DNA from 4 places in the Methylobacterium oryzae genome. Region 2 is predicted to be linked to each of the others. Evidence: predicted binding sites of a transcription regulator. Region 2 holds the regulator's gene; each other region holds the start of a gene.
What was found. The regulator LexA, encoded in region 2, represses DNA repair genes until DNA is damaged. The targets are predictions, from matches to a motif close to TGTTCNNNNTGTGTTCNG.
Positions count from the first base shown of each region.

Region 1: LXM90_RS04565 (ATP-dependent helicase) is a predicted target of LexA. The motif match lies at 5,101-5,118, and genes of this name have one in related genera.
Region 3: dinB (DNA polymerase IV) is a predicted target of LexA. The motif match lies at 3,813-3,830, and genes of this name have one in related genera.
Region 4: parE (DNA topoisomerase IV subunit B) is a predicted target of LexA. The motif match lies at 5,237-5,254, and genes of this name have one in related genera.

Region 1 is NZ_CP090349.1:955,165-962,502, forward strand. Features, by position in the region: gene LXM90_RS04545 (YbjN domain-containing protein) at 1-458, opposite strand, end outside; gene LXM90_RS04550 (accessory factor UbiK family protein) at 749-1,033, opposite strand; gene LXM90_RS04555 (hypothetical protein) at 1,182-1,427, opposite strand; gene LXM90_RS04560 (PhoH family protein) at 1,561-2,277, opposite strand; gene LXM90_RS04565 (ATP-dependent helicase) at 2,691-5,090, opposite strand; gene LXM90_RS04570 (AsmA-like C-terminal region-containing protein) at 5,426-7,338, shown strand, end outside.
Region 2 is NZ_CP090349.1:2,794,001-2,801,338, reverse strand. Features, by position in the region: gene LXM90_RS13455 (error-prone DNA polymerase) at 1-2,394, shown strand, start outside; gene LXM90_RS13450 (hypothetical protein) at 2,475-2,939, shown strand; gene fae (formaldehyde-activating enzyme) at 2,979-3,518, opposite strand; gene LXM90_RS13440 (hypothetical protein) at 3,839-4,054, shown strand; gene LXM90_RS13435 (hypothetical protein) at 4,073-4,522, opposite strand; gene lexA (transcriptional repressor LexA) at 4,773-5,501, shown strand; gene LXM90_RS13425 (ComEC/Rec2 family competence protein) at 5,495-7,338, opposite strand, start outside.
Region 3 is NZ_CP090349.1:3,138,921-3,146,258, forward strand. Features, by position in the region: gene LXM90_RS15050 (succinate dehydrogenase assembly factor 2) at 1-47, opposite strand, end outside; gene LXM90_RS15055 (quinone oxidoreductase family protein) at 238-1,215, shown strand; gene pncA (bifunctional nicotinamidase/pyrazinamidase) at 1,225-1,851, shown strand; gene LXM90_RS15065 (hypothetical protein) at 1,951-2,151, shown strand; gene LXM90_RS15070 (hypothetical protein) at 2,200-2,424, opposite strand; gene dinB (DNA polymerase IV) at 2,709-3,791, opposite strand; gene rimO (30S ribosomal protein S12 methylthiotransferase RimO) at 4,005-5,351, opposite strand; gene pabB (aminodeoxychorismate synthase component I) at 5,709-7,082, shown strand; gene LXM90_RS15090 (anthranilate synthase component II) at 7,079-7,338, shown strand, end outside.
Region 4 is NZ_CP090349.1:3,893,540-3,900,877, reverse strand. Features, by position in the region: gene LXM90_RS18605 (DEAD/DEAH box helicase) at 1-292, opposite strand, end outside; gene LXM90_RS18600 (hypothetical protein) at 502-882, opposite strand; gene LXM90_RS18595 (outer membrane protein) at 1,332-2,198, shown strand; gene LXM90_RS18590 (PRC-barrel domain-containing protein) at 2,415-2,909, shown strand; gene parE (DNA topoisomerase IV subunit B) at 3,070-5,130, opposite strand; gene LXM90_RS18580 (hypothetical protein) at 5,502-5,690, shown strand; gene topA (type I DNA topoisomerase) at 5,876-7,338, opposite strand, start outside.

The DNA of each region.
Region 1 (7,338 bases), 1.8 Mb from region 2:
CTCTTGCCGGCCCAGAGGACGAACTGGAACGCCTGGAAGTAGCGCTCGCAGGCGTCGACCGCCGTCTTCATCATCGTGGCGCATTGCGGGTGGGTCGGGACGGCGCCGCCGGTCAGCAGGAGCGCGTGCCGGAACATCACCACGCTGTCGGTCGTCCAGAGGTCGAAATGGCCGACCCAGAGCTGCTCGTTGATCAGCGCGATCAGGCGCATCACCTCGGTGCGCTGCCGCTCCGGCACCTTGAGGTCGAAGGCGCAGGCGACGTGGAGCGCCTCGACGTCCTCGATCCACGTGAAGGCGACGTTGTAGTCGGTCCAGCGACCGGGGCTCGTGACCGACATCTCGTCGGTCTCGGCCCGGTCGAAGATCCAGTCGCGCAGGGAGGCCAGCCGCTCGACGACGTCGAGCGGATGCTCGTTCCGGTCCGGGTCGTGGAAGTCGACGTTGAGAAGCGGCATGACGATCCAAAAGGACGACCCGGACGAGATCCGGCCCGACGTGGCGGTGACGCGAAACCGGAGCGCGAGAACACTCCGAGAACTGGAACGACCGGCAGATCTAGGCCGGCGGTGACGCGATCGACTGTCGAAGCTCTGCGGACATCGCCCCGCAGCCCCCGAATCACCCTATGCCCGACTATAGACCGGCCGTGACTCGCGACACAAAGTGCAGGTCACATTCAGTGAACAGGAAACCGGATCGTCGACGCCGCTTCCTGTGTAAAAGCCCGCGGCGTTGCCGCGGCGACTCAGACCACCTCGCTCAGGCCCGCGGCGCCCGCTCCGGCGCTCCCGGATCGCGCCTCCAGGGCCGCCACGCGGGCCGTCAGGGCCTCGTTCTGCGCCTGGAGCTGGGTCACGAGGTCGCGGAGCACGTCGAGCTCTTCGCGGGAGGCGATGTCGAGGTCGCGGACGACGCGCTCGAGCTGCGCCCGGACCACGGTCTCGGCCTCGCGGCGGACGCCCTGGGCGGCGCCGGCGGCGTCCGTCATGAGGCGGGCGAGGTCGTCGAACAGTCGATTTGAGGGGGGCATCGGGGTCTCCCGGATCGGCCGGCTGCCGCAGCGGCCGCCTGACGGCGCGATTCGAGACGACGAGATAGGAATCTTCGGAACGGGGAGCAACGCCCGGTTCCGGCCGGGCGAGCGGAGCGGGGCCGGAAGACCCCACTCCGCCGTTCAATCACATGCGATGCATGCGGCGGTGCATGCGGTGATGCATCATCCGGCGCTCCATGCGGCGGTGCATCATGCGCCGCTCCATGCGGCGATGCATCATGCGCCGCTCCATGGGAGTCATCCGGGCATGCGTCACCGCGTCGGGCGCCGACACGGCGCCGGGCATCGCGGGCGCGGCCGAGGCCGGCTGGACGAGGGCGGCGCCGCCGAGCGAGGCCAGCACGGCGAAGGCGAAGGTCAGTTTCCTCACGAGGAGACTCCAGTTCTCTGAAGGCCGGGCTCGGCGCCCGGTTCATCCTCCCGAATGGGAGGTGCGGAGAGTCGTCTCGTGCCGGGGGACGGCACGGCGGGTCTGCGAGGACCCGCCGCCATCAACTTCCGATTTAGAGATTCGTTTCCTCGAACGCCTTCACCCACTCGGCGCAGATGCCGGAGCGGACGATGTCGTTGCGGGTGAACTCCACCACTGGGATCGGCATCATCCGGCTCTTGACCATGTGCATGACGGTCCGCAGGCCCGAGGTCTCGCGGAGATCCGTCTGCGAGACGTCGCCGTTGATGATGACCTGGCAATCGTCGCCGATGCGGGTCAGGAACATCTTGATCTCGTTGATCGTGGTGTTCTGCGCCTCGTCGAGGATCACGAGGCAGTTCTTGAAGGTCCGGCCGCGCATCACCTCGAAGGGGACGATCTCGATGTCGCCGGTCTTCAGAGCGATCTCGAAGGCGGCGGCGCCCATGCGCTCCTTCATGGCCTCGGTGAGCGGGGCGACCCAGGGGGCGATCTTCTCTTCCAGGGTGCCGGGGAAGTAGCCCAGCGACCGGCCCGAGGGCACGTTCGGGCGGGTGATGACCACCTTGGCGATGCGGCGCTGGCGGAGCTGGTCCGCCGCGCGGGTGCCGGCGATGAAGGTCTTGCCGGTGCCGGCGGGCCCCAGGACGATGACCTGCGGCGAGCGGGCGAGGGCGTCGAGGTACTCGGCTTGGCGTTCGGTGAGCGGCTGGATGGGAGCGAGATTGCGTTCTTCGTCGAAGCGTGTGCGATGAATGCGGGACGTGCGGTCTTCAACCAGTTCAAGTCGTGCGCGGCGTCTCTTCATGGATGTACACTCCAACGGGACTTGCCAACCTGGATCTGTCTCTGAACTGCCGTTTACCTGCTTGCTCCCGGTTCTACTCGCTTGCGGAACTTAATACCGGCCCACGGCCGAAGGTTCCGCCCCGCGCTCGTCCGCCTGTGGAGAGCGTCACGACGTTCCGTGCGCGGCCGAATACGCGATGCAACTGGCGCACCAGTGCGATTCGCGCCCGACGATTGCGCGCCGGGTGTGACTAAGGGGTGACGGTCGGTGGCGAGGCTTCGAAAAAGCCGCGCGGCTGGCGCGGATGCATCAGGTTCGGGACGGTGGTGTCGCGGTAACGCGGCATCCGGCACGGTCGCGATCCTCCCCGCCCGCGCGGGCGAAGCCGGCCGACCCTGCCGCCCTGACACGTCCGGGCTTGGTCGGCGGGACTAGCTCGATCCGGCCTGGACGAAGCTGTCGAGGACCATCTTCCGGCCGGCCTTGTCGAAGTCAACGGTCAGCTTGTTGCCGTCGACCGCCGCGACCGTTCCGGGGCCGAACTTGGTGTGGAAGACCCGCTGGCCGCCCTGGAAGGCCGAGGGCGCACCCGTCGACTTGGCGATCAGCTCGCCCTCGATCTGGCGGGGACCGCCGGACTGGCCCCCGGACCGGCCCCCAGGGCCCGCCGAGCGGAAGCCGCCTCCGGACCCCGATCCGAACCCGGACCGGCCGCCCGGCGCGGTGTTGGCCTGCGCGCGCTGCCAGCCCGGCGTGCCATAGCTCGATCCGAACGGCGTCGGGTTGCGGTCGAACCGCGAGGCGCCGGCGGAGAAGTGCGCCGGGGCTTCGACCACGTCGACCGCCGTCTCGGGCAACTCGTCGATGAACCGGGACGGGATGGTCGAGGACCAGAGGCCGTGGATGCGCCGGTTGACCGCGAAGGACAGCTTCGCGCGCTTGCGCGCCCGGGTCAGCCCGACATGGGCGAGGCGCCGCTCCTCCTCCAGGCCCGCCCGGCCGCTCTCGTCGAGCGCGCGCTGGTTCGGGAACAGGCCGTCCTCCCAGCCGGGGAGGAACACGGTGTCGAACTCGAGCCCCTTGGCGGCGTGGAGCGTCATCAGCGAGACCCGCTCGGCGCCCTCCGCCTCCGAGGCCTCCATCACCAGGGAGACGTGCTCCAGGAAGGCCGCGAGGTCGGGGAACTCCTCCATGGAGCGGACGAATTCCTTCAGGTTCTCCAGCCGGCCGGCGGCGTCGGCGGAGCGGTCCTTCTGCCACATCTCAGTGTAGCCGGACTCCTCAAGGATGGTCTGCGCGACCTCGCTGTGCGGCTGCGTCTCCGCGAGCCGCGCCCATCGCGAGAAACTCTCGGTCAGCGCCCGCAGGGTCGAGCGGACCCGGGGCTTCAGCTCGTCGGTCTCGCACAGGCGCGCGGCGGCGATGCGCAGAGGCAGCCGGTTGGCGCGGCCGTAGGTGTGGAGCTGCTGCAGGGTGGCGTCGCCCAGGCCGCGCTTGGGCGTGTTCACGATCCGCTCGAAGGCGAGGTCGTCGCTGACGTTCACGGTGGCGCGCAGGTAGGCCAGCGCGTCGCGGATCTCGGCGCGCTCGTAGAAACGCGGGCCGCCGATGACCCGGTAGGGCAGCCCGAGCTGGACGAACCGGTCCTCGATCTCGCGCATCTGCGCCGAGATCCGCACCAGCACGGCGATCTCCGACAGGGGATGCTGCTTCGACTGGAGGGACTCGATCGACTCGGCGAGCATCCGCGCCTCCTCCTCGGAATCCCACGCGCCCGTCACGGTGACGCGCTCGCCCGGCTCGTCGTCGGTGCGCAGAGTCTTGCCGAGGCGGCTCTCGTTCCTGGCGATCAGCCCGGAGGCGGCGGCCAGGATGTGGCCCGTGGAGCGGTAGTTGCGCTCCAGGCGCACCACCACCGCGCCCGGGAAGTCGTGCTCGAAGCGCAGGATGTTGTCGACCTCGGCCCCGCGCCAGCCGTAGATCGACTGGTCGTCGTCGCCGACGCAGGCGATGTTCTTCCGGGACTGCGCCAGGAGGCGCAGCCACAGGTACTGGGCGACGTTGGTGTCCTGGTACTCGTCGACCAGGATGTAGCGGAACCGGTCCTGGTAATTGGCCAGGACGTCGGGGTTCTCCCGCCAGAGCTTGAGGCAGAGCAGCAGGAGATCGCCGAAATCGACGGCGTTCAGCGTCGCCAGCCGGGCCTGGTAGGCGGTGTAGAGGGCGCCGCCCTTGCCGAACGCGAAGGCCGAGGCCTCGCCCGGGGGCACCTGCTCGGGGCCGAGGCCGCGGTTCTTCCAGCCGTCGATGGCGTGGGACAGGGCCCGGGCCGGCCAGCGCTTCTCGTCGACGTTCTGGTCGGCGATGACCTGCTTCATCAGCCGGAGCTGGTCGTCGGTGCCGAGGATGGTGAAGTCGGATTTCAGCCCGACCAGCTCGGCGTGGCGGCGCAGGATCTTGGTGCCGATGGCGTGGAAGGTGCCGAGCCACGGCATGCCCTCTCCGGCCGGCCCGATCAGCGCGCCGATCCGGTGCTTCATCTCCCGGGCGGCCTTGTTGGTGAAGGTCACCGCCAGGATGTCGAAGGGGCGCGCCCGGTTGGTGGCGATCAGGTGGGCGATGCGGGTGGTCAGCACCCGGGTCTTGCCGGTGCCGGCGCCGGCCAGCACCAGGACCGGGCCCTCCGTGGTCTCGACGGCGCGGCGCTGCTCGGGGTTGAGCCCCTCGAGGTAGCCGGCCGCGTCGCGCCGGAGGGCGCCCATGGCGCGGGCGGCGATGGACGTGGCGGGCGCGCCGTCCCCGGTGGGTTGCGGATGCGGGCGGTTCTGCATCCCGCTTCCCTGGACCAAATCGCGAACGGCGTCGAGGCCGTTCGCGCCGCGGCGGGGGCGCGGAGCCATGAAGCGCGGCTGTCCGCGCCGGGGTGATCCGCGTCCTTCGGGCTGGTCGCGTTCCGCGGCCGATCGCGCGATCCATAGGCCGCGGGCCCGGGATGCCCGAGGAACCTCGCGCGTGCCCCGACCGCCGCTCGGGACCGTGGCATCGCCGCTGGCGCCCCCGGCGGCTTATCGTGCTATGGCCGTGGCGACTGACTCGCGGGGGCACGCGGGGCACGGCGGCCCGGTGAGGTCGCGGCCTCGCGCAGAGATGGTGCGGAACGGGACCATTGCGTGATCTTCTGACCGCGCTGGCGTGCGCCGTCATCCTGGTTCTCGTGGCGGCGCTCGCGGTCCCGCCCTTCGTCGACTGGCAGGCCCATCGCGGGCTCGTCGAGCGGGCGCTCGCCCGGTCCCTGGGCGTTCCGGTCCGGACCGACGGCCGGATCGAGGTCCGCCTGCTGCCGTCGCCGCGGCTGCGCGTCGACCGCCTCCACCTCGGCGCCGATCCGGACCGCCCCAGCCTCGATGCCCGGTTCGTCAAGGCCGAGATCGCCCTGGCGCCGCTCCTCAAGGGCGAGTTCCGCTTCACCGAGACCCGGATCGGCCGGGCCGAGATCAAGCTCCCGGTCGCCGGCCCGGACACGCTGAAGCTGCCGCCCGATTTCGGCGGGGCCCTGCGCGACCGCGACCTCGCCATCGAGAACCTGCACATCCAGCAGTTCCTCGTCACCACGCAGGTCCCCGCCACCGGGCGGACCGACCAGCTCTACGTCCAGGACCTGCGCCTGCAGGCGCCGGCCCTGGTCGGGCCCTGGCGGATCGAGGGGACGAGCGGCGGCGTCCCGTTCCGGGCGGTCAGCGGCACGCCGGGACCGGACGGGCGCCTCGCCGCCAAGATCTCCGGCGGCGGCGACGCGACGCCGCGCTTCGAGGCGGACGCGCGGTTCGGCCTCGTCCCCGCCGAATCCGGCGGCGCCCAGGTCGAGGCCGAGGGCTCCGCCCGCCTCGTCGTCGGGCCGCCGACCCAGGCGGCCGGCGCCTACCTGCCGTTCTCGCTGGCCGGCACCTTCAAGGCCCGGGGCACGCAGGTGCGCTTCGAGGCCGTCGACCTCGCCATCGACCCCGGCGGCCGGGCCCTGCGGCTCGGCGGCACCGGACGGCTCGACCTGCGCCAGTGGCGCGCCGGCCTGACCCTGGACGCCCGCCGCCTCGACCTCGACGCCTTCCTGGCCTCGGCGGAGGGGCAGAACCTGATCGCCCGCGGCCTGCCGCGCTCGACGGGCAGCCTGCCGGCGATGCTCGACCTCGACCTCACGGTGGGCAGCGCCGTGCTGGGCGGCGAGGAATGGTCGAACCTCGCCCTCACCGGCACCCTGGAGCGGGCCGGCGGCCTGCTGCTGCGCCGCTTCGCGGTGACCGGCCCGGCCGAGTCCACCGTCACGGCGAGCGGGCAGGTCGAGACGGCGCCGCTGCGCTTCTCCGGCCCGGTGGCGCTCGCCGCCCCCGACTCGGAGGCGCTCGGCCGCTACCTGCGCCGCCTCGGCGCCGAGGGGCCGCTCGTCGCGCTCCTCGACGGGCGGAAGATCGAGGCCGCCGCCGACCTGTCGGCCGCCGGGACCGGCCTATCCCTGCGCAACATGCGCCTCGGCCTCGGGCCGGCGCGGATCACCGGGAACGCCCGCTACACCGCCGCCGAGGGCGCCGAGCGCGGGCGGTTCGAGGCCCAGATCCGCGCCACCGGCCTCGACATCGCCGGCCTGCCGCCCCTCGGGACGACCCTCGGCACCCTGCGCGACACCGACCTCGCCCTGACGCTCGAGGCGAAGGACGTCCGGTTCGGCACCGCGGGCTCCGGTACCGGCACGATCGCGGCGCGGATCCAGTCGGACGGCGCCGGCCTGGCGGTCGACAGCCTCGACGTCACCGACCTCGCCGGCGCCAGCGCCCGGCTGTCCGGTCAGATCGGCGCGGACGGGACCGGCCGCGTCTCCGGGCGCCTCAAGGCGCCGGCGGCGGCGCCGCTGCTTGGCCTGCTCGAGCGGGTCTGGGTGGGCGAGATCCGCCTGCTGCCCGCCTTCCTGCGGGACGCGCCCCTCGACCTCGCCGTCACCCTCGACCGGGAGGGCGGCGCGGCCGCGGCCCTGCGGACCCAGGCCCGGGGCAGCGCCGGCGGCGGCACCCTCGACCTGACGCTCGCGAG
Region 2 (7,338 bases):
GAGGTCCCGGACGGCGTCGCGGCGACGCTGCGCGAGGAGCTGCGGCTCATCGCCAAGATGAAATACGCCCGCTACTTCCTGACCCTGTTCGACGTGGTCGAGTTCGCTCGCGGCCGGGGCATCCTCTGCCAGGGCCGCGGCTCGGCGGCCAATTCCGCCGTGTGCTTCTGCCTCGGCATCACCGCGGTGGACCCGTCGAAGCACCGGCTGCTCTTCGCCCGCTTCATCTCGGAGAACCGCGGCGAGCCCCCCGACATCGACGTCGACTTCGAGCACGAGCGCCGCGAGGAGGTGATCCAGCACCTCTACGCCCGCTACGGCCGGGAGCGCGCCGCCCTCTGCGCCACGGTGATCCACTACCGGCCCCGCATGGCGATCCGCGAGGTCGGCAAGGTCCTGGGCCTGACCGAGGACGTGACCGCGGCGATCGCCGACACGGTCTGGGGCTCCTGGGGCACCGGCATGCCGGACCAGCACGTGCGCGAGGCCGGGCTCGACCCGGAGAACCCGGCGATCCGGCAGGCGCTCGACCTCGCCCACCAGCTGATCGGCTTCCCCCGCCACCTGTCGCAGCATGTCGGCGGCTTCGTGCTGACCCGCGGCCGCCTCGACGAGACCGTGCCGGTGGGCAACGGCGCCATGGCGGACCGCACCTTCATCGAGTGGGACAAGGACGACATCGACGCGATCGGCCTGATGAAGGTCGACGTGCTGGCGCTCGGCATGCTGACCTGCCTCAAGCGCGGCCTCGATTTCTTGGAGAAGGATCACGGCACCTTCTACGAGACGCTGGCCGACCTGCCGCAGGACGATCCCGCGACCTACGCGATGCTGACGAAGGCCGATTCCGTCGGCGTGTTCCAGGTCGAGAGCCGGGCGCAGATGTCGATGCTGCCGCGCCTTAAGCCCAGGGAGTTCTACGACCTCGTGGTGCAGGTCGCGATCGTGCGCCCCGGCCCGATCCAGGGCGACATGGTCCATCCCTACCTGCGGCGACGCTCCGGGATCGACCCGGTCGAGTACCCGGCCCCGCACCCGGATCACGGCCCGGCGGACGAGCTGAAGGAGGTCCTGCAGAAGACCTACGGCGTGCCGCTGTTCCAGGAGCACGCCATGCAGATCGCCATCACGGCGGCGGGCTTCACCCCGGCCGAGGCCGACGGGCTGCGCCGGGCGATGGCGACCTTCCGCCACGTCGGGTCGATCGGCGGCTTCGCGGACAAGTTCGTGGGCGGCATGACCCGCCGGGGCTACCCGCAGGACTTCGCCGAGCGCTGCTTCGCGCAGATCCGGGGCTTCTCGACCTACGGCTTCCCGGAGAGCCACGCGGCGAGCTTCGCGCTCCTCGTCTACGCCTCGGCCTGGATGAAGTGCCGGCACCCCGACGTCTTCCTGGCCGCGATCCTCAACGCCCAGCCCATGGGCTTCTACCAGCCGGCCCAGCTGGTGCGCGACGCCCGGGCCCACGGGGTCGAGGTGCGGGGCGTCTGCGTCAACGCCAGCGACTGGGACTGCACCCTGGAGCCGGCCGGGGATCCGGCGCTGCACGCCGTGCGGATCGGTCTGCGCGTCGTGCGCGGCCTGCCCGAGGCCGCGATGCGCCGGCTCGTGCGGCTGCGCGCCAACGGCTACGCCAGCATCGAGGGCCTGCAGGCGTCCCTCGCCCTGCCCCGCAACGCCCTGGAGCGGCTGGCGGAGGCGGACGCGTTCCGCTCGCTCGGCCTCGACCGGCGCGCCGCCCTGTGGATGGTCCGCACCCTGGAAGGGACGTCATCCCGCAAGGCCGCCAAGGCCGATGCGAGCGAGCGCCGCGCCCATCTTCTCGACGCACCCCTGCCGCTCTTCGCGTGGCACGCCGATGACGGCCTGTTCCGGCACGAGCCGGCGGTGGACCTTCAGCCCCTGGCCCCGTCCGAGGCCGTGGCCGAGGATTACGCCGCCACCGGCCTGTCGCTCCAGGGGCACCCGGTCGCGTTCTTCCGGGGGCGGCTCGCCCGGATCGGCGCGATTCCGGCCCGGGCCCATCTCGATCCGGCGCTGCCCCAGGGGGCGCGGGTCACGGTGGCAGGGCTCGTGCTGATCCGCCAGCGGCCCGGCACCGCCAAGGGCGTGGTCTTCCTGACGCTGGAGGACGAGACCGGTATCGCCAACGTGATCGTCTGGAAGACCGTGTTCGAGGCGAACCGCCGGATCGCCATGCAGGCGCGGTTCCTCGCCGTGCGCGGCCGGATCCAGCGGGCGGACGGGGTGGTCCACCTCGTGGCGGAGGGGTTTCGCGACCTCACCGCTGCCCTGCGCGATCTGCGCGAGGCCGGCATGAAGCTGCCGCCCGAGAACACGGATTTCGGCGTGCCCCCGGACCGGCGCGTGTTCCCCAGCCGGGATTTCCACTGAGGCCGGCACTTCGACCAGCCCCTCGACCAGCCCCTCGACAGGCCCCTCGACAGGCCCCGCGCCGCGCGTAGAGTGCGGCGATGTCGAGCTTCGCCGTCCCGCGCCTCCTCCTCGCCGCCTGCGCGGCCCTGCCCCTCCTGGCGGAGGCCGCCCGGGCCGACAGCTGCGACGACCTCACCCGCCAGATCGCCGACGCGATCGGCGGCCGGGTCGGCAAGCGCGCCGGCCCCAGCATCGACATCCGCGTGGCCGGCCCGATCAAGTTCGACGTGACCTGCCGGGCCGAGCCGATCGTGCAGGCGACCTCCGCCGAGCCGAGCCCCTCGGCGACCTTCTTCCGCGACCTGTCGGTGGCCTCCGAGATCCTCATCGGCCAACCGGCCGCGACCGTCGAGCCGATCATCGCCACCGCCTACCGGACCGCGCTGGCGGAGCGGCGCAAGTCGTTCATCCAGCAGAACGGCTGGTCGGCGTCCTGCTACACCGACCCGGGCAGCAGCACGATGCGCACCCTGTGCTCGGTGGGGCGTATCCCGCCGGGCTGAGGCGGACCTGAGCCGGCAGGATGCGTGGCCTGGGCCCGCTCAGTACTCGATCACGCCGTCGAGCGCGTAGTGCTTCACGGTCTTCCGGTTGGCGATCAGCTCGTCGACCGTGGGCTCGCCCTTGAGGGCGCGGGCGATGGCGAGTTTCGTGGCCTCGTAGTTGGTCCGGTAGAGGTCCTTCTGGTCGAGGTTGTCGTCCTCGGCGCAGCGCTGATCGAGCCAGATCATGATGATCATGCACAGCTCGTCGAGCCCGTCCTTCGGCAGGATGCCCTCGATGATGCAGTCCACGATCGCGTCGCCGGTGGCGGCCTGGACCACGCCGCCGAGGAGCTCGGCATACTCGGCCGTGTGGATCGTGACCTTGGTGGTCATCATCGTGGCCGGGCGCACGAGCTGGTTGAGGTCGCGCACCACGAACATCCGCGTGTGGCCCTGGACCTGCCCCATCATCGACGCGAAGGCCTGACCGACCGGGCCGCGCACCGAGCCGATCAGCACCTCCGGCATGGCGTCGGTGTACTGGCCCTCGGCCGCCAGCACCGTGGCCTCGCCCGTGCGGAACCAGATCTCTTGCATGTTCGAACTCCACCTGATCGGAGCCCGCGGGAGACATCATCGGCGGCCTCGCGTCAATCGCCCCGAAGCCGGCTCCCATCCCGGCCGCCCCTGCCCTCGCCCGCGCTGCGGCGCGGGCGCGGACCCGTGCCGCCCCGCGTCGCCGCGATGCGGCCGCCGGCATCCGCGACGGCGCGCATCTCCACCCCTGCGCGGCCTGTGGCCTTGAGGAACGCGGACAGGCGAGGCAGGGAAGATCGGAGCGCGGCTCCGGGAGCGGTCCCGGGCCTGGCCGTTCCGGTGGGCGCGCGGCGCCGTGCCGGGCATGCGGGAGGAACACGATGGCGGAGAGCACGGACCGGGGCTCCGGCTGGAGCCTTCAGGCGAGCGCCGTGCCCGACGGGGTGCGCCTGGAACTCGCCCTCGCCGACCTCGGCGGTGCGCCGGTCACCGCCGCGATCGTGCTCGACCGGACGGAGGCCCGGGCCTTCGCCCGCGCCCTGCTGGCCGCCGCCGGCGACGCCGCGGAGCGGACCTTCCCGAAGCCGGGCGCCTGAGGACGCGCCGCCGGCCGGTCAGCGCACGCCGAGGCCCGGATTGCGGCCCGGCAGGCGGGGGACCACGGTGCCGCGCTTCTCGATCGGCGCGTCGCAGGCGTAGGCGAACTCGGTCTTCAGCGGATCGAACACGGTCTCGCCGGTGATCCGGCAATCCTCGCGCACGGTCTCGTCGAGATAGGCCCGGGCGGCGGTGCGGAAGCGCTTCACCCGGGTGGCGCCCGGCTCCGGATCGATCCGGACCTCGCTCAGGTTGCAGCCGGTATACTCGCGCAGGGCGTTGGACACGATCAGCATCCGGCGCAGCTGCCGGTTGTCGTAGACCTCGTAGGGCTCCTTGCAGCCGATCGTGACGACCTGGGGAGTGAGCGCCACGTAGTTCCGCGAGATGTAGGAGAATCCGGTGGTGCAGCCGGCGAGGCCGAGGGCGGCGAGGCCGAGGGGCAGCAGAGCTGCGGGTCGTCGCATCCTCGTCATTCCAAGAGGGTCCCAGCCCGCACCCCGGATCCGCCGCCTTCCCGGCGGGGCGCCGCGATGCATTGAAACGGCTCCGCTTGCGCCGTCAATGCGTTTCTCGACCTTCTCCCGCGGGCGCGCCCGCGGCGCGCCGAGCCGAGCGGTGCCGCTCTTGCGGAACACTTGCGGAACGTTTAACCTGTTCGTGATTTGTTTCGGAGACCGTCACGTGGCGGTCCGCCAAGCCGCGAGTCCCCCGTCGATGCTCACGCGCAAGCAGCTGGACCTCCTGCGATTCATCCAGAGCCGGATGCAGGAATGCGGTGTCCCGCCGTCGTTCGACGAGATGAAGGATGCCCTCGATCTCAAGTCGAAATCCGGCATCCACCGGCTGATCACGGCGCTCGAGGAGCGCGGCTTCCTCCGGCGCCTTCCGAATCGGGCGCGCGCCATCGAGGTGATCCGGATCCCCGAGAGCCTGACCCAGGCCGCTCCGGCGACTCAGGCCCCCGCCGAGCCGCGCCGCTTCACGCCGAGCGTGGTCGAGGGCGGTAAGTCCAAGCAGCCGCCGGCCCCGGCGAGCACGCGGATGATCGACGAGTCCGGCCGCGCCATCTCGATCCCGGTCATGGGCCGGATCGCGGCCGGTACCCCCGTCTCGGCGATCCAGAACCAGAGCCACGCCATCACCCTGTCGCCGGACTTCGTGGCCGGCGGCGAGCACTACGCCCTCGAGGTGCGCGGCGACTCGATGGTCGAGGCGGGCATCCTGGACGGCGACCTCGTGGTCATCCGCAAGCAGGAGACGGCCAATACCGGCGACATCATCGTGGCGCTGATCGACGACGAGGAGGCGACGCTCAAGCGCCTGCGCCGCCGCGGCTCGTCGATCGCCCTCGAGGCCGCCAACCCGGCCTACGAGACCCGCGTGCTCGGGCCCGACCGGGTCCGGATCCAGGGCCGCCTTGTGAGCCTCGTCCGCCGCTACTGAAGCGGCTCGGCCGGCGCGTCGCCGGGGGCGAGGTCTCCGCCCGGCGCGGCGTCGGCCTCCGGCGTCGCGGCGACCCCGTCCTCCGCGGGGCGGTCGCCCGGCTCCGCGGTGACCGGCCGCGGCGGTCCCGGCCCGCGCCCGGCGGCCGGCCGCCAGGGCACGGCGCGGCCGTCGTCCCGGGCGTAGCGCGCGGCGAAGCCATCGCCGTCGGTCCGGAGGGCCACGGCCCCGCGGGCGGCGAGGACGCGCCGGTCGATCACCAGCGGCCCCGTGCAGGTCGGCGGCGCCGCGAGGCCCGTGATCAGCACCGCGGCGCGGGCGCAATCCTCCGGGAAGGCCCGCCGGTCCCGGACCAGGGCGACCGCCCGCCCGTCCGGCAGCCGGGCGGTGCAGCCGAGCCGGTCGCAGCGCCCGCTGCCGGACCGGACGATCAGCCCCGCGGACCGCCGCCCGTCGCCGTCCGCCTTCAGCCACTGCTCGAGGACGAAGCCCGAAGGGCTGCCGAGGGCCGCGAGCCGCCCGTCCGGGCCCCTCACCGCGGCCCCCGCGCCCTGCCGGTCGACGTAGAGGTCGTAGTGGTTGGGCCGGGCCGCGAGGACGAGCCCGAGCAGGACCGGCGGCACGGCGAGCCAGCGCAGGCGCGAGGCCGGCAGCGTCCCCAGCAGCAGGCCGGCGGTCAGCAGGGCGAGCGCCCCGGCGCCGAAGGCCGGCAGCACCAGGACCGCCCGCTCGAACCCGGCGATCCAGTCCGAGATCGCCAGCATCCCGGCCACCGCCTGCCCCATCAGCCACCAGACCGGCCGGTCGAGGGCGAAGGGATAGGCGAGGCAGCCGATTACCGCGGCCGGCATCACCACCAGGGAGACGAGCGGCAGGGTCAGGGCGTTGCCGACGAGGCCGAAGGGCTGGACCGTCTGGAAGTGGTAGGTGGCGAAGGGGGCCGTCGCGACCTGCGCCACCAGGGTCGTGGCCAGGGTCCCGGTGATCGCCGACAGGCCGGTCCCGACGAGCCGCCCGATCCGCCCGGCCCCCGGGCGCACGAGCAGCCGCCCGTCGATCAGCCGCGCGCAGGCGATCAGCCCGGCCACGGCGCCGAAGGACATCTGGAAGCTCGGGCCGAGCAGGCCCTCCGGCTCCCGGGCGAGCGCGATCAGCGCCGCGAGGGCGAGGTTGCGCATCGACAGGGCCGGCCGGTCCACCAGGATCGCGCCGAGCATGATCAGGGTCATGATCAGCGAGCGCTCGGCCGCGATGTCCCAGCCCGAGAAGGCGCAGTAGGCGGTGACGCCGACCATGGCGAAGCCGGCCGCGATCTTCTTGATCGGCCAGAGCAGCGCGCAGAGCGGCACCGCGGCGAGGAGCGCCCGCACCAGCCAGAACACCACGCCGGCGGCCAGCACCATGTGGAGGCCCGAGATCGACACCACGTGGTAGATGCCGGCGGCGCGGAGCGCGTCGTTGGTGGCCGGCCCGATGAGGCCGCGCTTGCCCGTCACCAGGGCCGCCGCCACCGCACCCGCCTGGCCGCCGGCGGCCTCCGCGATCCGGCGCGTGAGCCCGTTGCGCGCCGCGTCGAGCGCAGCGGCGAGCCGCAGGCCCAGCGGCGGCGGCCCGGACGGTTCCCGGACGGTGACGGTGCCGATCAGCGAGCCCACCGCGCCGATCCCCTGGAAATAGGCGTCCCGGGCGAAGTCGTAGCCGCCGGGCCGGGCCGCCTCCGGGGGCGGAAGCAGCCGGGCCGTGGCGGCGACGCCGTCCCCGGGACGCGGGATCGGCGTCTTCCGGAACGAGACCCGGACCCGGGCGGGCCGCGCCTCCGGCGCGAGGCCGGCGAAGC
Region 3 (7,338 bases), 340 kb from region 2:
CGGCGGCGCGGATCGAGGTCGGCGCTCGTGCGGGTGGTGCCGGACATGGATGTCGGACCTCGGCTCAGGGAATGGCAGGGCCTAGATAGGCGTCCGGGTCCGGCGGATCCAGAACGGGGCCGCGGCCGGGCGGGTTACAACCGGGGCGCGAGAGGCCAAAAACGAATTGCCTCCGGCGGGCGGTCCGTTATCTCGGGCTGCAACGCCCCGGACGGGGCGGCGAGCGGGAGTCCAACGATGCCGAAGGCGATCCGGGTCTACGAGTACGGCGGTCCCGAGGTGATGCGCTTCGAGGACGTGCCCCTGGCCGAGCCGGGCCCCGGGCAGATCCGGGTCAGGCAGGCCGCCATCGGCGTCAACTTCATCGACATCTACTTCCGCACCGGCGCCTACAAGTCCCCGCACATGCCCTACACCCCCGGCAAGGAGGGCGCCGGCACCGTCACGGCGGTGGGCGAGGGCGTGACCCAGTTCAAGGCCGGCGACCGGGTCGCCTACGGCTCAGTGGCAGACGGCTGCTACGCCGAGGAGCCGGTGATCCCGGCCTCGGCGGCCGTGCCGATCCCCGACGGGGTCGACGAGAAGACCGCCGCCGCCATGATGCTCAAGGGCCTGACCGTCGAGTACCTGCTGCACCGGACCTACGCGGTGAAGCCCGGCGACACGATCCTGTGGCAGGCCGCCGCCGGCGGCGTCGGCCTGATCGCGTGCCAGTGGGCCAAGCACCTCGGCGCCACCGTGATCGGCACCGCCGGCAGCCCCGAGAAGGCGGAGCTCGCCAAGCAGAACGGCTGCGACCACGTCATCCTCTACCGCGAGGAGGACGTGGCCAAGCGCGTGCGCGAGATCACCGGCGGCAAGGGCGTGCCGGTGGTCTACGACGGCGTCGGGCAGGCGACCCTGATGGGCTCCCTGGACAGCCTCGCGCCGCTCGGCCTGCTGGCGAGCTTCGGCTCGGCCTCCGGGGCGATCACCGGGCTCGACCTCGGCCTGCTGGCCCCGCGCGGCTCGCTCTACGTGACGCGCCCGACGCTCGCGACCTTCTCGTCGAACCGCGCCACCCTGGAGGAGGCGGCCGCCCGCCTGTTCAAGGTGGTCCGCGACGGCGCGGTGAAGATCGCCGTCAACGCCACCTACCCGCTGGCCGAGGCGCAGCAGGTCCACCGCGACCTCGCGGGCCGGGAGACCACCGGCTCGATCGTGATGCTGCCGTAGGGAGCGGCCGTGACGCCCGGCAACGCCGACCTGCTCCTCGTCGTCGACGTGCAGGTCGACTTCCTGCCGGGCGGGGCGCTCCCCGTCCCGGGGGGCGACGCGGTGATCGGCCCGATCAACGCGCTCCAGCACCGCTTCCGGCACGTGGTGCTGATGCAGGACTGGCATCCGGCCGATCACGTCTCCTTCGCCGAGACCCATCCGGGGCGGGCCCCGTTCGAGACCGTGACGCTGCCCTACGGACCGCAGGTGCTGTGGCCGCGCCACTGCGTCCAGGGCAGTCGCGGGGCCGCCTTCGCGCCGGACCTCGCCACCGACCGGGCGAGCCTGGTGGTGCGCAAGGGGCTGGATCCGCGGGTCGACAGCTACTCGGCCTTCCTGGAAGCCGACCGGGCCACGCGCACCGGCCTCGCCGGGGCGCTCCGGGAGCGCGGCATCACCCGCGTCGCCGTGTGCGGCCTCGCCACCGATTTCTGCGTCGCCTGGAGCGCGCTCGACGCGCGCGACGCGGGGTTCGACGTCCTCGTGGTGGCGGACGCGGTGCGCGGGATCGACGTGGACGGGTCGCTCGCGCGGGCCTGGGCGCGGATGGAGGCGGCGGGCGTCCGCCGGATCGCCGCGGCGGAGATCGCTTGAGGGCGTGCAGGGACCGGGAGGCGAACCGCCGCACGCCGCGCGGGAGACCGGCCCCGCGCCGACGCGTTGGCCCGACATCAGCATCCGACAGGAGCCTGCATGTCATCCAAGCACCCGAAGACCGACACGCCCACGGACGCCGACCTCAAGGGCAATCCCGGGATCGGCACCTCGAAGGGGATGAGCGGCGCCGACCCCGCGGATCTGCAGGCGGATTCGACCTTCGAGGGCGACGTCGACAACGAGACGAAGCTCGATGGCGGCATCGACCCCGACCACCGGCCGCGCAAGAACGCGTGACCGAGAACGCGTGACCGGATGCCCGGGCCGGTGCGGCCCGGGTCGATCTCAGCGACTGCGCGCCGGCGCCTTCGGCCGGTGCGGTGCGGGGGCCGCGGGCCTGGCGCTCGGGCCGCCTGCCGGAACGTAGACCTGGGCCGGGCTCGCGGTGTAGCCCCGGAGCTGGGCCGCGTTGGCGGCCCCGAAAGCGGATGTGCCGTCCGCGCGGGCGGCGCCCGCCGCGAGGGCCGATAGAAGCGCGGCGGCCAGGGCCAGGCGGGCGTGCTTCGGCATCGACAGGGTCCTCGTGTTCGCGCGGGCTCGAGAAACCCTGATCCGTACCGGATCGCTCCGCCCTGCGATCGACCCGGCCTTCCCGACGTGCGGAACCGCACAGGCGCCGTGTCGTGCATGACGGCGGCGGCTCCATCGCTTTCCGGTTGATCGCTTCCCCACCGTCGTCGTTGCGAGTGGAGCGAAGCGATCCAGGGTAGCGCCACGCTGACCGATGTCCTGCTGCCCGGGGCCACTTCGCTGCGCCCGTGATGACGGAGCGGGGGCCTGCCCCGGAGGCCGTGTCAGAGCGCCAGCCCGAGCTGGAGCGGCGCCTCGGGCGCGTCCTGCGCGAAGCCCGACAGCGACACCCCGATCAGCCGCGCGCTGCGGCGCAGGGGGAACAGGCCGGCGAGCAGGTCGAGGCCGATCCGCTCCAGGGCGGCCCGGTCGGCCACCGGCACGGCGAGGGACTTCGCCCGGGTGACCTGCGCGAAATCCGAGAACTTGAGCTTCAGGGTCACGGTCCGGGCGCGCATGCCCTTGGCGTCGGCGCCCGCCCAGACCTTGTCGAACAGCGGCGCCAGCCGGGCGGCCAGGACCTCGAAAGCGGCGGTGTCGTCCGAGAAGGTGGTCTCGGCCCCGATCGACTTGCGCACCCGGTGGGCGCGGACCGGCCGCGCGTCGATCCCGCGGGCGACCGCGTGGTAGTAGGCGCCCGCGGAGCCGAAGGTCTCGCGCAGGCGCTCCGGCGTCCAGGCGCGCAGATCCGCCCCGGTCTCGATCCCGAGCCGCTTCATCTTCGCCTCGGTGACCGGGCCGACGCCGTGGAACCGGCCGATCGGCAGCGCCGCCACGAAGTCCGGCCCCATGGCGGGGGTGATGACGAACAGGGCGTCGGGCTTGCGGTGGTCGGACGCCACCTTGGCGAGGAACTTGTTGTACGAGACCCCGGCCGAGGCGATGAGTCCGGTCCGTTCCAGGATCTCGGCCCGGATCGCCTTCGCCACGGCCGTCGCCGTCGGGAGGCCCAGGAGGTTCTCGGTGACGTCGAGATAGGCCTCGTCGAGGGCCACCGGCTCGATGATGGCCGTGTGCCGGGCGAAGACCGCCCGGATCTCCTCGGAGACCGCCCGGTAGACCTCGAAGCGCGGCTTCACGAACAGCAGGTCCGGGCACAGCCGCCGCGCGGTGGCCGACGGCATGGCGGAGCGGACACCGAATTTTCGGGCCTCGTAGCTCGCAGCGGCCACCACCCCGCGCTCCCGGGAGCCGCCGACCGCCAGCGGCCGGCCGCGCAGCGACGGGTCGTCGCGCTGCTCCACGGAGGCGTAGAACGCGTCCATGTCGATGTGGATGATCTTTCGGAGCGCGACCTCCGGATCCATCGCCGCCTCGGGTCCCGACCAAGTTCCTGATCTGTTCCGAAAGACCGCGCGGGGCGGGCGGGGTCAAGCCGCGCCGGACGCGGCGTCAACAGGAGTCCGCCCGGCGCCCGTCGCGAGCGCAGCGAAGCGAAGCGACGAGAGGGCAGCGCGACGTCCCCGAGCGCAGCGCATCCCTGGATTGCTTCGCTGCGCTCGCAAAGACGGGGTCTGCCGTCAGGCGACGCTGCCGTAGAGGTCGTAGGCCTCGGCCCGGTCGATCTTCACCGTGACGATGTCGCCGACCCGCACCGGGCGCCGGAACGCGGCGTGGACATTGCCGTCGATCTCCGGCGCGTCGGCCTTGGACCGGCCCCGTGCGACCCCGCCCTCGACGGAATCGACGATGATGGGCAGCCGCTTGCCGACCTTGGCCCGCTGCAGCCGGAGCGCGATGCCGTTCTGGGTCTCCATGAACCGGCGCTTGCGCTCGGCCTTCACCGCCGGGGGCACGAGGTCGCCCAGCGCGTTGGCGGTGGCGCCCGCCACCGGCTCGTACTCGAAGCAGCCGACCCGATCGAGCTTGGCCTCCTGCAGCCAGGCCAGCAGCTCCTCGAACTCGGCCTCGGTCTCGCCCGGGAAGCCGACGATGAAGGTCGAGCGGATCGCCAGCTCCGGGCAGATCTGCCGCCAGCTGCGGATCCGGTCGAGCTGGCGCTCCTGGTTGCCGGGGCGGCGCATGCGCTTGAGCACCGAGGGGCTCGCGTGCTGGAGCGGCATGTCGAGGTAGGGGAGCACCTTGCCCTCGGCCATCAGCGGGATGACCTCGTCCACGTGCGGGTAGGGGTAGACGTAGTGCAACCGCACCCAAGCGCCGAGCTCGCCGAGTTCCCGGGTCAGGTCGTAGAACTTCGCCCGGACCTGCCGGTCGCGCCACGGGCTCTCACTGTAGCGGATGTCGACGCCGTAGGCGCTGGTGTCCTGGCTGACGACCAGCAGCTCCTTCACGCCGGCCTTCACCAGCTTCTCGGCCTCGCGCAGCACGTCGGCGGCGGGGCGGCTGACGAGGTTCCCGCGCAAGCTCGGGATGATGCAGAAGCTGCAGCGGTTGCTGCACCCCTCCGAGATCTTCAGGTAGGCGTAGTGGCGCGGGGTGAGCTTGATCCCCTGCGGCGGCACGAGGTCGAGGAACGGGTCGTGGGCCGGCGGCACCGCCTCGTGGACGGCCGCCACCACCGACTCGTAGGCCTGGGGCCCGGTCACCGCCAGGAGGTCGGGGTACTTCTCGCGGATCTCCTCCGGCTGCGCGCCCATGCAGCCGGTGACGATGACGCGGCCGTTCTCCGCCATGGCCTCGCCGATGGCCGAGAGCGACTCCGCCTTGGCGGAATCGAGGAAGCCGCAGGTGTTGACGATCACCACGTCGGCGCCGTCGTGCCGCCGGGCCAGCTCGTAGCCCTCGGCGCGCAGATGGGTGAGGATCCGCTCGGAATCGACCAGCGCCTTCGGGCAGCCCAGCGAGACGAACGAGATTTTCGGGGCGGCGCCGGGAGCGGGGCCGCGGGGAGCGGGCGTGGCGGTCATGGCATTCGGGTCGGACAGTCCGGCGGGGCGATCGGCCGCCCGGCGCGCGGGACCAGGAATTCGGGGTCGCGCTCCTATACAGGCTCCCGCGCCTCCGCGCGAGGCCGGCCGCCGCAGGGGTGCCCGGCCCTGCGCGCGAGCCTGAGCCCGGGCGCGGATCCTATCGCTACGGCAGAGCTTTGCGGCCGGCTCCTCAGACCCCACATCAGGATTGGGCGGCGCGGCCCTGCGCCCCGGACACGGCCCGCCCGCGCGCGGCGGCGGGGCCTGCGTGGAACTGCCGCTTCCCCCGCGGCATCGCCTGTGCGACGGCAGCGGATGACGCACAGCCCGAGGATAACGGCCCCGAACCCGGTCATGTGGACCCGAGAGATCCCCTTCATCGATCCCGTCGCGGCGGCGGCCCGGCTGCGCGCCCTGCCCGGGCTCGCCTTCCTCGACAGCGCCATGCGGCACGACCCGCTGGGGCGGCACTCGATCGTGGCCGCCGACCCGTTCGCGCGGTTCCGCTACCGCGACGGGCGCGCGACCCTCGACGGGAGGCCGGTGGCGGGCGGCCCGATGGCCGCGCTCCGGGCCTGCCTCGAACCCTACCGGCTCGAGGCAGGCCCGGAGCCGTTCCCCGGCGGGGCGATCGGGTACCTCGCCTACGACCTCGGCGCGGCGCTGGAGCGGGTGGCGCCGCCCGCCCGGCGGGCGGGGCTCACCCACGACATCGCGCTGAACCTCTACGACACCGCGCTGGTCGTCGACCACGCCGCCGGCACGGGCCGGCTCGTCGCCACGGGTTTCCCCGAGACCGCGCCGGACGCGCGGCGGGCCCGCGCGGAGGCGCGGCTCGCCCGCTTCGCCGACCTGCTCGGCGGCGCGGAGCCGCCGGTCCCGGCCCCCGCCCGGACGGCCCAGCCGCTCGCGTGGCGCTCGAACTTCGACCGACAAAGCTATGAAGAAGCAGTCGAAAAGGTCCGCACCTACATCCGGGCCGGCGACATCTACCAGGCCAACATCGCCCAGCGCTTCGTCGCCGACCTGCCGGCCGGCTTCGACCCGTTCGCCCTCTACCGGCGGCTGCGCGAGACCAACCCGGCGACCTTCGGGGCCTACCTGGAACAGGAGGGCCTGACCGTCGCCTCGTCCTCGCCGGAGCGGTTCATCCGCCTCGACGGACGGCACGTGGAGACGCGCCCGATCAAGGGCACCGCCCGCCGCCTCGACGACCCGGCGGCCGACCGGGCGGCGGCCGAGGCGCTCCAGGCCAGCGTCAAGGAGCGGGCCGAGAACGTCATGATCGTCGACCTACTGCGCAACGACCTGTCGCGGGTCTGCCGGCCGGGCACCGTCGCCGTGCCGACCCTGTGCGGCCTGGAGACCTACGCCAACGTCCACCATCTGGTGTCGGTGGTGACCGGCGACCTCCGCGACGGGCTCGACGCCCTCGACCTCCTGGAAGGGACCTTCCCGGGCGGCTCGATCACGGGCGCGCCGAAGATCCGCGCCATGGACATCATCACCGAGATCGAGGGCGACGCGCGGGAACTCTACTGCGGCGCCATCGGCCGGATCGGCTTCGACGGGGCGCTCGACACGTCGATCGCGATCCGCACCGTGTTCATGGACGACCGGCAGGCGGTCCTGCAGGCCGGGGGCGGGGTGACGCTGCTGTCGGAGCCCGGCCCGGAATACGACGAGACCCTGGCCAAGGCCGCCCGCGTGTTCGAGGCCTTCGCATGATCCTCGTCCTCGACAATTACGACTCGTTCGTCTTCAACGTCGTCCGTTACCTGGAGGAGCTCGGCGAGACGGTCCGGGTCGTGCGCAACGACGCGCTGGACGTCCCCGGCATCCGGGCGCTGGAGCCGGAGGCCCTGGTGGTCTCGCCCGGGCCCTGCACCCCCGCGGAGGCCGGGATCTCCCTGCCGGCGATCCGCGACCTGTCGGGCGCGGTGCCGATCCTCGGCGTCTGCCTCGGCCATCAGGCGATCGGCGC
Region 4 (7,338 bases), 1.1 Mb from region 2:
TCGTCCCGTAGCGGTCGAAATTCTCGACCACCTGGGCGGCCAGCTCGCGGGTAGGCTCCAGGATCAGCGTGCGCGGCATCCGCGCGCGGGCGCGGCCGTTCTCCAGCAGCGTCAGCATCGGGAGCGTGAAGGCCGCGGTCTTGCCGGTGCCGGTCTGGGCGATCCCGAGGACGTCGCGGCGCGCCAGCACGTGTGGGATGGCCTCGGCCTGGATCGGCGTCGGCTCGGTGTAACCCGCCGCTTCGACGGCGTTCAGGACTTTCTCGCTCAGTCCCAGGTCGGAAAAAGGCATCTGCGTTCAGGAACCGTTGCGCGCCCGGCCGGCGCGAAGGACACCGTCGCGGCAACGGCTGGGAAAGGCTCGCGCGGGGCGCTCGGACGCTCCCGGGGCCGCGGGGCGCATGCTCCCTGTCAGTTAGGGCCTTGGCGCGACTTGTCAATCTCGCAATGGCGACAGTGCCTGCCCGCGCACAGGGGATCGGCCGCGCGAAGGGTCGCCGATCAGGGCCGGAGACGGTCGCCCGCGGGCGCGACGCAGGGATCCAGGCGGGTGGTGCGGGCGGATCGGGCCGCCGCGATGGCGCCGGTCGTCTCGGGCTCGGCCATCGGCGCGAGCGCCGCGGTCGCGACGGCAGTCCCGGGTGTCGGCGCGTCGGGCCGGCTCAGCCGCGCGAGCTGGTAGGCGCCGATCACCGCGACGATCCCGACCAAGCCCGCCACGCGCAGCGTCCAGGGCAGGGGGCCCGCGCTCCGCCTCGGTTCGACGCGCGCCACCCGCGCGGCGGTCGAGCCGGTCCGCGGGCTGGCCTGCGCGCCGGGCGCAGCCTCGCCGGTCCGGCGCTTGCCGAAGGTCGTCCGGCTCCGTTCGTCGGGGCTCTGCATGGACAGCGGTCTCCGCCGGCGGGGGACCGGATTCGGTTTGGGGCGCGACAGGGGCCCGGGGACGGGCCCGCGAGCGACGGACCATCGGGCAACAGGGTTAATCGATCGCTTACGCGCGAGAATCATTCTCGTCGAAGTTGTGCCGGAATAAAACGTCCGCCGCCGACGGCTCCTGCAGAGACCGCGAGCGATGTCGCCGGCCCCGCGCCGGCCGCCGCCAATATGCGCGGCGCGCAAGGCAGCTAGTCTTCACGGTCTCTGCAGCTCTCCTCGCCCTCGTCGAGCGCGCGAGCGGGCCGTCTGCTGTCGGGCAGGGCCGGCTAGTCTTCATCTTTCGTTGACGGGATGTCCCTAGCCTGAAGAGGCTTGTTGCAGGAAAGCGACAGACCCGCCATCCGAGAGCGCCTAGAAGGCTGCCGGCTCAAGCTAACCCAGGACCGAACACCACCATGAAGAAGCTTCTCCTCGCATCCACCGTCCTCGCCGGCATGACCGCCGCGGCGTCCGCCGCCGACCTTCCGCGCCGCGCCGCGCCGCCGCCGGTGTTCACGCCGGTGCCGGTGTTCACCTGGACCGGCTTCTACTTCGGTGTGAACGCCGGCTACGGCTTCGACGCCAACAGCCGCAACACCACCAACTACGCCCTGCCCGGCGGCTCGCTGATCAACTCCCCCGGCACCGCCGGCGTCGTCAGCGTCAACAACCGCAGCAACAACGACGGCTTCTCGGGCGGCGCCCAGATCGGCTACAACTACCAGTTCACCCCGGGCTCCGGCGTCGTGATCGGCTTCGAGGCCGACGCCCAGTACGTCGACTTCGCCCGCCGCGCCAACGGCACCCAGAACTACGCCTTCGGCGGCGCCCCGGGCATCGCGTTCGCCGCCCCGCGCGCCTTCGTCGCCACCAGCGGCAACGGGCTGGACTACTTCGGCACCGTGCGCGGCCGCCTCGGCTACGCCTTCGACCGCACCCTCGTGTACGGCACCGGCGGCTTCGCCTACGGCTCGGGCCAGGACGACCAGAACTTCGCCGGCAACCGCTTCCGCGACAGCTTCCGCACCGGCTGGGCCGCCGGCGGCGGCGTCGAGTACGCCCTGCCCACCGACTCGTTCCTGAACTTCTTCCGCTCGAACGCCGTGACGCTGAAGGTCGAAGGCCTGTACGTCAGCCTCGACCGCCAGAAGAACTCGGCCGGCGGCGTGTTCTACGGCAACCTCCTGCCCCCGAACGGCATCGCCTACCTCAACGGCGCCGCCGCCAAGACCGAGTTCGCCGTCGTCCGCGCCGGCCTGAACTACAAGTTCGGCTCGTACTGAGACCGGATGCCGGAGCCGGCTCTGCCGGCTCCGCGCTCCCGAAGGGCCCGGCCGCAAGGCCGGGCCCTTTCGCGTTTCGGGACCGCGAACCGGCCTCGGCGGGTGCGACAGGGAGGGCCGGAACCGCGCGGGCCGCCCGCGATTGAGACCGCGGCGCCCCTCAGTGACCCGGACAGGGCCTTCCACGCGAGGACCGGGCGCGCGGAGCGATCAGCCATGCGAAGCCGAATCCTTCTCCTGTCGCTCGCGGCCCTCGGCCTCGCGAACGCGCCGGCCTCCGCGCAGGACGCCAGCGTGATCGGCAAGGACACGATCCTGCCGGCCACGGGACCGGGAACCTCGACGGACGGCAAGGGGGGCGGGCGGCTGACGGAGGCGGCGAGCGCCGAGGACGCCGCCAAGCGTCAGGGGCTCAAGCCCGTCACCTTCCTGACCACGAAGATGATCGGCGTGACGGTGCGCAACGCCGCCGGCGACAGCGTCGGCAAGATCGAGGATCTGCTCATCGCCGACGGCGGGACGCTCAAGGCCGTCGTGATCGACGTCGGCGGCTTCCTCGGCCTCGGCAGCAAGCTCATCGCGGTCGAGCCGGGCGCCCTCGTGCTGCGTCCCGGCGGCGACCGATTCTCGGCGGTCCTCAACATGGGCAAGGACACGGTGGCGGCGGCCCAGCCCTTCGACCCGGCCAAGGTGATCGCGCCGCCCCGATAAGGCGCGACCGAAACCGGTCACCCGTCTTTGCGAGCGCAGCGAAGCGATCCAGGGCAGCGCGACTTCGGCGAACGTGGCGCTGCTGGGTTGCTTCGCTGCGCTCGCGATGACGGCGCGGCGCCATCGACCGACGCGGCGCGGCCGCGCCGGCGCTCCGGCGTCAGATGTCGAGGTCGGCGCCCTCGGCGAAGGCCGCGCGCTCGCTGATGAAGGCGAAGCGCGCCTCGGGCTTGTTGCCCATCAGGCGCTCGACCGTGTCGCCGGTCGATTCCCGGGCCTCGTCCAGGACCGCGACGCGCAGCAATGTGCGCTTCCTCGGATCCATGGTGGTCTCCTTGAGCTGGGCCGGCATCATCTCGCCGAGGCCCTTGAACCGCCCGATCTCGACCTTGCCGCCCTTGAACACGGTCTTGACGATCCGCTCCCGATCCGCGTCGTCCCGGGCATAGGCCACCTTCGAGCCCTGCTGCAGCCGATAGAGCGGCGGGATCGCGAGGTAGAGGTGGCCGCGGTCGATCAGCCTCGGCATCTGGCGGTAGAAGAAGGTGATCAGCAGCGAGGCGATGTGGGCGCCGTCGACGTCGGCGTCCGTCATGATGATCACCTTCTCGTAGCGCAGGTCCGCCTCGCGGAAGGCCGAACCGGTGCCGCAGCCGAGCGCCAGGGTGAGATCCGAGATCAGCTGGTTGGCGCCGAGCTTGTCGCGCGAGGCCGAGGCGACGTTCAGGATCTTGCCGCGCAGCGGCAGGATCGCCTGGGTCGCCCGGTCCCGGGCCTGCTTGGCCGAGCCGCCGGCCGAGTCGCCCTCGACGATGAAGATCTCCGAGCCCGCGGTGCCGGCCGCCGAGCAGTCGGCGAGCTTGCCGGGCAGGCGCAGCTTGCGGGTCGCGCTCTTGCGGGCGACCTCCTTCTCCTGGCGGCGGCGCAGGCGCTCCTCGGCCCGGTCGATCACCCAGTCGAGGAGCTTGTTGGCCTGGGCCGGGGAGGCGGCGAGCCAGTGGTCGAAGGCGTCGCGCACCGAAGTCTCGACGATGCGCTGGGCCTCCACGGTGGCGAGCTTGTCCTTGGTCTGGCCCTGGAACTCCGGCTCGCGGATGAACACCGAGAGCATCGACGCGCAGGTCGCCATGACGTCGTCGGTGGTCACCGCCGTCATGCGCTTGGCTTGGTTCACCCGCTCGGCGTGCTCGCGCAGGCCGCGCAGCAGGGCGACGCGCAGGCCGGCCTCGTGGGTGCCGCCCTCGGGCGTCGGGATCGTGTTGCAGTAGGAGTGCGAGATCCCGTCCTCGGCGACCATCCAGGCCACCGCCCATTCGAGCGACCCGTGCGAGCCCGGCTTGGTGATCTTGCCGGAGAACATGGCGTCGGTGACGAGTTCCTTCCCGTCGATGTCGCGGGCGAGGTAGTCGCGCAGCCCGTCGGGGAAGCGGTGCACCGCCTCGGCCGGCACGTCCTCCAGCCCCTCGAGGAGGGCAGGGGCGCAGCGCCAGCGGATCTCGACGCCGCCGAACAGGTAGGCCTTGGAGCGCGCCATCTTGAACAGGCGGCGCGGGTCGAACTTCAGCGAGCCGAAGATCTGGGCGTCCGGGTGGAAGCGCACGCGGGTGCCGCGGCGGTTCTGCACCCGGCCGACCAGTTCCAAGGCCCCTTGGGCATGACCGCGCGAGAAGGTCTGGCGGTAGAGGGTCTGGTTGCGCGCCACCTCGACCTCGAGCAGGTCGGAGAGCGCGTTCACCACCGAGATGCCGACGCCGTGCAGGCCGCCCGAGGTCTCGTAGACCTTCGAGTCGAACTTCCCGCCGGCGTGCAGCGTGGTCATGATGACCTCGAGCGCCGACTTGCCGGGGAATTTCGGGTGCGGGTCGACCGGGATGCCGCGGCCGTTGTCGGTCACCACGAGGGCGCCGGATTCCTCCAGCTCCACCTCGATGAAGCTGGCATGGCCGGCGACCGCCTCGTCCATCGAGTTGTCGATCACCTCGGCGAACAGGTGGTGCAGCGCCCGCTCGTCGGTGCCGCCGATATACATGCCGGGCCGGCGCCGGACGGGCTCCAGCCCCTCCAGCACCTCGATGTCGGAGGCGGTGTAGCCGCCCTCCGGCTCGGCGGCCGCGAGCGTCGCCACGGAGGCCGCCGAATCCAGCCGCCGCCGCGGCTCGGGCGGGCGGGCCGCCGCGCCCTTGCCGCCCGGCCCGAACAGGTCCCGCGCCGGATCGCTCACGCGCGGCCTCCTGGCACGCGGCGCGTCGGCCGGCTCGGCTTCGCGCAGACGGGTCTTGAGACGGGTCTCGGGTCGTGGAGCATGCGCCTTCATCCCCGCATGATAGCGGAACAAACCATAAACATCAAAGCCGTTCGCCCTGCGGCGAGGCGGTCGCATCATCGCATGCTGCGCCGCCGCGAGCGAGGGCCGCGTCCGTGTCGGCACACGGTTCCGCGCGCCGGGCCGTCATCACGACGTTGCACAACAATGGGTTAAGGCTTTCTCGTGACCCGCATGCCCGGCTTCCACAGGCGACGCCCGGAACAGAACGGGACGATCGACGTTGGTGGCGGAGATAAATCTTGACCGTGGTCAGGGAGCCGCAGTCCATGAGCGACGCCGCGATCGAGGCCCGCCGCCTCACGTTGATCCGCTTCGAGCACGCGGCCGGCGCCGCCTTCGGCTGCGACGATGACGCGGCCGCGGTGCCGCCGGCCCGGGCGCTGATGAACTCCACCACCCTCGCGCTCGCGACCTTCGCGACGGCCGTGGCGGCGACGATCACCTACCTGGTCTGAACCCGATCGCTGACCGCTACCCGCGGTGAGGGGCGGCAACGCTGCCTCTGCCACGTCCTTGCGAGCGGAGCGAATCAACCCAGTCGGCGCCACGTTCGAACGCCTCGCGCTGCACTGGATTGCTTCGCTCTGCTCGCAAGGACGGGCGGGCTTGCCGGCCCGCCTCAGCCTCGTCCACGAACGCTTCAGCCCGCGCTCGACGTCTTCGCTGCCGCCTTCTTGGCCGCAGGCTTCTTCGCGGCGGTCTTCTTCGCCGCCGGCTTGTCGCCGCTCGCGGCCCGCGCCGACCCTTTCCGGACCGCCCCGCGCTTTGCCGGCTTGCCGCCGCCCGCGGCGCGCTTGGCGTTCACCAGGGCGATCGCCTCGTCGAGGGTCAGCGCCTCGGCGCTCATCGTCTTCGGCAGCGTGGCGTTGACCTCGCCGTCCGTGACGTAGGGCCCGTACTTGCCGGCCTTGACCACGAGATCGCGGCCGCTGGCCTCGTCCTTGCCGAGCGGCCGGCCGGGATCGGCGGCCGGGCGGCCGCGTCCGCCGCCCTGCTCCTTGGCGACGATCAGGTCGATGGCGCGGTTAGCCCCGATCTCCAGCACGTCGTCGTCCTTGCCGAGATTGGCGTAGGTCTTCCCGTGCTGCACGTAGGGTCCGAACCGGCCGAGATTGGCCAGGATCGGCTCGCCGGTCTCGGGGTGGCGGGCCACCTCGCGGGGCAGCGCTAGCAGGGCCAGCGCCTTGTTGAGATCCACGTCCGAGGGGCTGAGCCCCTTGGGCAGCGACGAGCGCTTCGGCTTCTCGGCGCCCTTCTCGGCGGAGGCCTCGCCGAGCTGGAGGAACGGCCCGAACCGGCCGTCGCGCAGCGTCACCGGCAGGCCGGTCGCGGGATCGTCGCCCAGCACGCGCACGCCCGGCTGGCCGCCCTCGGCCGAGGAGCCGTCACCGTCGCCGTCGACGCCCGAGGCCGAGAGCTGCCGGGTGTACTTGCACTCCGGGTAGTTCGAGCAGCCGATGAAGGCGCCGAACTTGCCGAGCTTCAGCGACAGCTGGCCTGAGCCGCAGGTCGGGCAGGTGCGCGGGTTCGAGCCGTCGCCCTTGTCGGGGAAGATGTGCGGCCCGAGGAGGCCGTTCAGCGCCTCCAGCACGTCGGCGACGCGCAGCTCCTTGGTCTCACCGATCGCCGCGGAGAAGTCGCGCCAGAAGTCGCGCAGCACCGCCCGCCAGTCGATCTCGGCGTTGGAGACCCGGTCGAGCTGCTCCTCGAGGCCGGCGGTGAAGTCGTACTCGACGTAGCGCCGGAAGAAGCTCTCGAGGAAGCCCGTGACGAGCCGCCCCTTGTCCTCCGGCTGCAGCCGCTTCTTCTCGATCTTGACGTATTCGCGATCCCGCAAGGTCTGGAGAACCGCGGCATAGGTCGACGGGCGGCCGATGCCGAGCTCCTCCATGCGCTTCACGAGGCTCGCCTCGGAGTAGCGCGGCGGCGGCTCGGTGAAGTGCTGGGTCGAGCTGATCCGCTCGCGGGCGAGCGGGTCGCCGGCCTTCATGGGCGGCAGGCGGCGGCTCTCCTCGTCCTCCTCGTCGTCCTTGCCCTCCTGGTAGAGGGTCAGGAAGCCGTCGAACTTCACCACCTGGCCGGTGGCGCGCAGGTCGATGGTCC